Linked DNA regions of Variovorax paradoxus EPS. The protein of the gene in region 1 interacts with the protein of each later gene in a pairwise test. Links are inferred from orthologs where the notes say so. Each region holds a gene or a part of one and is shown in the gene's direction. Other genes may lie near its edges. The genes, in order: VARPA_RS05285 and ndk.

Region 1 (3,052 bases):
TGTTCTTCGTCACGTTGCCGAAATAGCCCACGGCCTGCGGCGAGAGCTTGTTGGCCGAGGCGCGGCCGATGGCGCCCCAGAGCCAGTTGCGCTCCTCGGCCGAGAGCATCGGGCCCCACTTGCTGTCGAGCTGCGAGGCGGCCATGTCGGGGTCGGCAATCGCGACCTTGATGAGCGCGAGCACCACCAGCTCCTTGCGCGACTTGGCCGCGACGAAGGCACGGCCGACGAGGAACTTGGCCGAGCTGGCGTTGAGCTCCTCGAAGAGCGGCAGCGCATCGGGCGCTGCGATGGTGACGGCGCCGCGCGCGGCCTGCGGGCGGTTGGCCTCGATGGCCAGGCGCGCCTTCTTCCACGCGTCGTTGGTTGACATGAGGCGGGCCGCGACCATGCGGTCGGCGGCGGTGAGGCAACCGTCGTCGGCTTCCTTCTGGCTGAACCAGTTGCGGCGCACTTCGTCGGCCTGGGCCTGGGTGGCGGTGCCCGAGCGCAGCGTGTCGACCAGCACCGCGTAGCAGCGCACCTGCGCGTCGTCGCCCATGCGGTAGCCGGCAACGTTGGCCGAGAAGCCGTCCCAGTCGCGGCGCTGGCCAAGCAGCAGCAGCCAGTCGTTGCGGAGACGATCTTCCTGATAAGTGCCGGGGTAGCGAGCGTAGAAGTCCTGCACTTCGTTCGGCGCGGCTTCCTGCAGGCGGGCCTTCAGTTCCCAGTAAGCGGCCCAGGGTTCGAGCGCGTGGCCGCGGGCTTGGGGGAGGAGGGCGGTGAGACGGGCCTTGTCGCCGCGCTGGAAGGCCTGCTTCATCTGCACCAGCACGTCGTCGTTGGTGTTGGTGTTGGTCTGTGCGCTGGCGGGGGGATGAAAGAGCAGTGCAGCGGCAGTCAGTACGAGGGAAAAAGCAACGGCTGGCGTTGCGTTGCGCGGGCGGTTGCGCATGGATGCCAAAATGCTTGGGAACTGCATCGGGGGATTATGGACAAGTCAAAGGGAGCCGACACCTCGGCGACGGCGAGTTTTCTGAAGGATCAGTTGCGCAAGGCATTGATCGAACAACGTCTGGCGATGCCGGACCGGCTGACACGCGCCGACCTGCTGCAGCGCGTCATGCGCATCTGGCTGGTCGGCCGGCCCGACACCGTGATCGGCGCCTATTGGCCGATCAAGGGCGAGTTCGATCCGCTGCCCGCGCTGCACCGCTGGAAGGAAGACGGCGAGCTGATGGAAGAGACGCAGCGCCGCCGCATCGGACTGCCCGTGATCGACAAGGTTCACAAGACCCTCACCTTCCATGCCTGGTATCCGGGCTGCCAGATGGAAGAAGACGCCTACGGCATTCCCAAGCCCAAGGACACCGAGCTGATCGTGCCGACCCTGCTGTTCGTGCCCTGCGTGGGCTACAGCGCCGGCGGCTACCGGCTGGGCTACGGCGGCGGTTTCTACGACCGCACGCTGGCGGCGCTGGAGCCGCGGCCGTTCACGGTGGGTCTGGGCTTCACGCACGGCTTCCTAGAGGACTTCGAACCCGAAGCGCACGACCTGCCGCTCGACGCCATCCTCAACGACAACGGCGTCGTCTGGCCGATGTCTTGAGCCCCCCGGCTTTTCACTTCGTGTAACTCCAGCCCCCAAGGGGGAGGCGCGGCCCGGCGGCGGCCGCATTCCCGATCAATCGATGTCGTCGATGGTGTCCGGATCGGGCACCTCGCCGATGGTCCCGCGCGTGGTGTCGGCCTGCAGCAGCAGCCAGTCCCAGAAGGCCTTGATCTCGGGCCGCAGCGCGTTGCGCGGGCCGGCGATGAGCCAGTAGGACATCGGTGAATCCATGCGGTGCTGCGGCAGCACCTCGACCAGGTCGCCGTTGGCCAGGCTTTCGGCGATCAGCGAGCTGCGCGCCAGCACCACGCCCTGTCCGGTGAGCGCGGCCTGCACCATCTGGTAGGCGTAATTGAAATAGAGCCAGCGCTTGGGCTGCGCGCGCTCCAGGCCATTCACTTCGAACCAGCGCCGCCACGTCAGCCATTCGAGGTGCGTGCGATGCGCATCGCCGGCCTCGATCAGCGTGAAGCGCGTGATGTCTTCCGGCGTCTTGATCGGCGGGCTGCTCTTGATGAGCCAGGGGCTCGCCACCGGCGTGAGGTTTTCGCCGAACAGGCGCACGGCGGTGGGCGGCATGGCCTCGCGGGGGCCGTAGCGCAGGGCGATGTCCACGTCGGCCACCTCGAGGTCCACCGCCACGTCGCTGGCGTCGATGCGGATGTCGATCTCGGGGTTGTCGCGCTGGAAGGCCTCCAGCCGCGGGATCAGCCACATCGAGGCAAACGACGCAAACGTGGTGAGCGACACGCTCTTGCGCCCCGCGCTCTGGCGAATCTGGCGCACCGCCATGTCGATGCGCGGCAGCGACTGCTGCACCGAGAGCAGCAACTGCGCTCCGGCGCTGGTCAGCTCCACCGCCCGCGTGTGGCGCAGGAACAGCGACACGCCCACTTCCTCTTCCAGCGACTGGATCTGGCGGCTGACCGCCGACTGGGTCAGCGCCATTTCCTCGGCCGCGGCGCGGAAATTCAGGTGCCGGGCGACGGCCTCGAAGGCGCGCAGATGGCCGGCGGAGATCGGGCGGGAGCGCAGGTGGGTTTGCGAATGTTGCATGGAGGTGCCTTTGAAAGGCCGGCTGCATCTGCTTGCGCTGTCCCTTCGGGGAACACCGCGGAACCGGCTTTGCCGGGCTGCAGGTGTTGCCCCCGGCGAGGGGGGAGGAGAAGCGACACGAAGTGCGCGAAGCCTGGGGGAGAGCCTTGATTGATGCGAAACCAGCATCAGTAGGCTACTTCGTTTTCATTGGACCCACAACGCCCGGGAAACGATCATTCATTCCCGAACTGCGCCATTGCCTCCGTCCTGTCAATCGCACTTCGGCAAGCCCAAGGAGTTTCATCATGTCCACCGCCGTCTGCACCACCCCATCGCTCGCTTCCCTGTCGATCCCCGCCCGTACCGCTGCCGCCGCCGTGCCCCCGGCCGTACGCCGCGGCGCCTGGCAGATTGCCCCCGGCG
Region 2 (3,196 bases), 2.8 Mb from region 1 along the record:
GCCAGCGCATCCAGTACGGCGACCAGGTCAAGATCAACGGCAAGCCGATCCGCTACCGCATCGCGCCGCCGCCGCCGCGCGTGATCGCGTACCACAAGCCGGTCGGCGAAGTGGTCACGCATGACGACCCGCAGAACCGGCCCACCGTGTTCCGCAAGCTCCCGCGGCTGCAGCAGGGCAAGTGGCAATCGGTCGGTCGGCTCGACCTGAACACCGAAGGCCTGCTGCTGTTCAGCAGTTCCGGTGATCTGGCCAATCAACTGATGCATCCGCGCTTCGGCCTGGAGCGCGAGTACGCGGTGCGCGTGCTGGGCGCCCTCAGCAGCGAAGAGAAGCAGAAGCTGCTCGACGGCGTGCGCCTCGAAGACGGCATGGCCCAGTTCGGCACCATCGAAGAGGGCGGCGGCGAAGGTTCCAACTGCTGGTATCGCGTCACCATTTCCGAAGGCCGCAACCGCGAAGTGCGCCGGCTGTTCGAGTCGGTGGGCCATGCGGTCAGCCGGCTGATTCGCATCCGCTATGGCGCGATGGTGCTGCCGCGCGGTCTGAAGCGCGGCGCCTGGATGGAACTCGACGAGCGCGATATCCGTGCGCTGTTCCAGGCCTCGGGCGGTGCGGCGGCCCGCCCCGCGGCGCCGCAGCAACGTGGCCCTGGCGGTCCCGAAGGCGGTGGCCGCAACGGACGCAACAAGAAGCGCCGTGGCAACCGCAATGGCGGCGGCCAAGGTCAGGGGCAAGGACAACAGCAACCGCGCGAGATGCGCGATGACGGGCGCGAGGCGCCCATTCCGAATCCGCTGGGCGACGGTCGTCCGCCGCGCGGCGATCGCGGTGGCCGAGCCAACCGCGGTGGCGGCGGTGGTGGCAACGGCGGCCCGCCGCAGCAGCGCCGTGGCAATGCCGGCGGCAACAACCGCCAGGGGCAGGGCGGCGGCAATCGCCAACAAGGCGACGATCGCCAGCCGAGCGGCGCCAACCAGCCCGATCCGATGAAGACCTCGCTGGGCTACATCGGCGCCGACAGCTTCTCGCGCCAGCGCAAGGAGCAGCGCGGAGGACCGGGGGGGCGTCGCACCGGCGGCGGTGGTACCTCGGGCGGTGGTGGCTACGGCGGGCCGGCAGGCTCGCGCCGACGCGGACGCTGAAAGCCAGCCGTCGCGGCGCGGCTTTCGCGGGGTTTTCACCAATCCCGGAGGCTGGGCCGGTTAAAATCAGAGGCTTTGTCGACTGGTGGCGAAACAAACTCGTTGCAGTTGTGACAAAACACTTCAAAATCAAAGCTGCAGGAAGCATTTCAATGGCTATCGAACGTACCCTCTCCATCATCAAGCCCGACGCCGTTGCCAAGAACGTCATCGGCAAGATCGTTTCCCGCTTCGAGGCCGCCGGCCTCAAGATCGTTGCCGCCAAGCTGGTGCATCTGTCGCGCAACGAAGCCGAACAGTTCTACTCGGTCCATAAGGAGCGCCCCTTCTTCAAGGACCTGGTCGAGTTCATGATCTCGGGCCCCGTGTTCGTGCAAGTGCTCGAAGGCGAGAACGCCATTGCCAAGAACCGTGACCTGATGGGCGCCACCGACCCCAAGAAGGCAGCCGCCGGCACCATCCGCGCCGATTTCGCCGACAGCATCGACGCGAACGCCGTGCACGGTTCGGACGCTCCTGAAACCGCAGCGAACGAAGTCTCGTTCTTCTTCGCCGGCCTCAACGTCTACGCACGCTGAGGCTGTCTGCCGACTGATTCCATGACCACGGCCAACCTGCTCGACTTCGATCTCGAGGGACTGGCCGCGTTCTGCGAAAAACTCGGCGAGAAGCGTTTCCGCGCCACGCAGCTGTTCCGCTGGATTCACCAGCGTGGCGCCAGCGACTTCACCCAGATGACCGATCTGGCCAAGTCGCTGCGCGAGAAGCTCGCGACCACCGCGCGCGTGGAGGCCTTGCCGGTCCTCACGCAGCACGAATCCAAGGACGGCACGATCAAGTGGCTGTTCGACGTCGGCGACGGCAATGCCGTCGAAGCCGTATTCATTCCCGAGGACGACCGCGGCACGCTGTGCGTGTCGTCCCAAGCCGGCTGTGCGGTCGGTTGCCGCTTTTGCTCGACTGGGCATCAGGGCTTCAGCCGCAACCTGAGCACGGGCGAAATCGTCGCCCAGCTCTGGTTTGCCGAACACTTCCTGCGCAAGCACCTGAAACGCGACGAACGCGTCATCTCCAACGTGGTGATGATGGGCATGGGCGAGCCGCTGCAGAACTACACCGCGCTTGTGCCCGCGCTGCGCACCATGCTCGACGACAACGCCTACGGGCTGTCGCGCCGCCGTGTCACCGTGTCGACTTCCGGCGTCGTGCCGATGATCGACCGCCTGGGCACCGACTGCGCCGTGGCCATGGCCGTTTCGCTGCATGCGCCCAACGATGCGCTGCGCGACGACCTCGTGCCGCTCAATCGCAAGTACCCGATCGCCGAGTTGCTCGAAGCCTGCAAGCGCTACCTCGAACATGCGCCGCGCGACTTCATCACCTTCGAGTACTGCATGCTCGACGGCGTGAACGACCAGCCCGAACATGCGCGCCAGCTGGTCGAGCTCGTGCGCAAGCACGACGTCTCGTGCAAGTTCAACCTGATTCCGTTCAACCCCTTTCCAGCCTCGGGCCTGCTGCGTTCACCTCAGCCGCGCGTGCTGGCGTTCGCCCGGACGCTGAGCGAGGCGGGCCTCGTGACCACCGTGCGCAAGACGCGCGGCGACGACATCGATGCCGCCTGCGGGCAGCTCGCTGGCGACGTCAAGGACCGCACCCGCGCCGCCGAACGCATGGCCCAGCGCCGTGCAACCGAACGTCCCGTTGTCTTGCACCCGATGCGCAAGAACCCCACCGTCTCCCAGGAGCATTGAACCGATGAGCAAGGCCTTTCCGATGATCACCGCGAGCACGCAGCGCATCCTGGCTGCAAGCCTTGCCGGTGTCGCCGTGGCGTTTCTGCTCGCCGGCTGCGTCAACACGCGGACCACCACCACCAGCCTGGCCGACACCAGCTCGGGCAAGGGCGCCGAGATCGTCACCGAATCCGACGAAACCAACCGCCAGCGCCGCGCGCGGCTGCGCATGGAACTGGCGTCGGGCTATTTCGAGCATGGGCAGACCACCGTCGCGCTCGACGAGATCAAGCAGGCGCTGGTGGCCGACCCCAA

The links.
Region 2: the proteins of VARPA_RS05285 (region 1) and ndk interact in binary tests that used the Escherichia coli proteins (3 or more experiments, as listed by UniProt). The link is inferred for Variovorax paradoxus EPS from one-to-one orthologs.

Annotation. Positions count from the first base shown.
Region 1 is NC_014931.1:1,182,368-1,185,419, forward strand. Bases 40-2,779 are described here. They hold VARPA_RS05285 (5-formyltetrahydrofolate cyclo-ligase), read left to right. Parts: upstream 40-970; coding sequence 971-1,588; downstream 1,589-2,779. Other genes in these bases: VARPA_RS05280 (lytic transglycosylase domain-containing protein), read right to left, coding at 40-961; VARPA_RS05290 (LysR substrate-binding domain-containing protein), read right to left, coding at 1,664-2,647. Outside these bases: more of VARPA_RS05280, read right to left, coding at 1-39; VARPA_RS05295 (DUF2917 domain-containing protein), read left to right, coding at 2,935-3,052. UniProt on the Escherichia coli protein: Involved in the removal of 5-formyltetrahydrofolate.
Region 2 is NC_014931.1:3,994,113-3,997,308, reverse strand. The notes cover bases 127-3,010. They hold ndk (nucleoside-diphosphate kinase), read left to right. Parts: upstream 127-1,297; coding sequence 1,298-1,723; downstream 1,724-3,010. Other genes in these bases: pilW (type IV pilus biogenesis/stability protein PilW), read left to right, coding at 2,904-3,010; rlmN (23S rRNA (adenine(2503)-C(2))-methyltransferase RlmN), read left to right, coding at 1,745-2,899; VARPA_RS18505 (pseudouridine synthase), read left to right, coding at 127-1,145. In the rest of the region: more of VARPA_RS18505, read left to right, coding at 1-126; more of pilW, read left to right, coding at 3,011-3,196. UniProt on the Escherichia coli protein: Major role in the synthesis of nucleoside triphosphates other than ATP. The ATP gamma phosphate is transferred to the NDP beta phosphate via a ping-pong mechanism, using a phosphorylated active-site intermediate.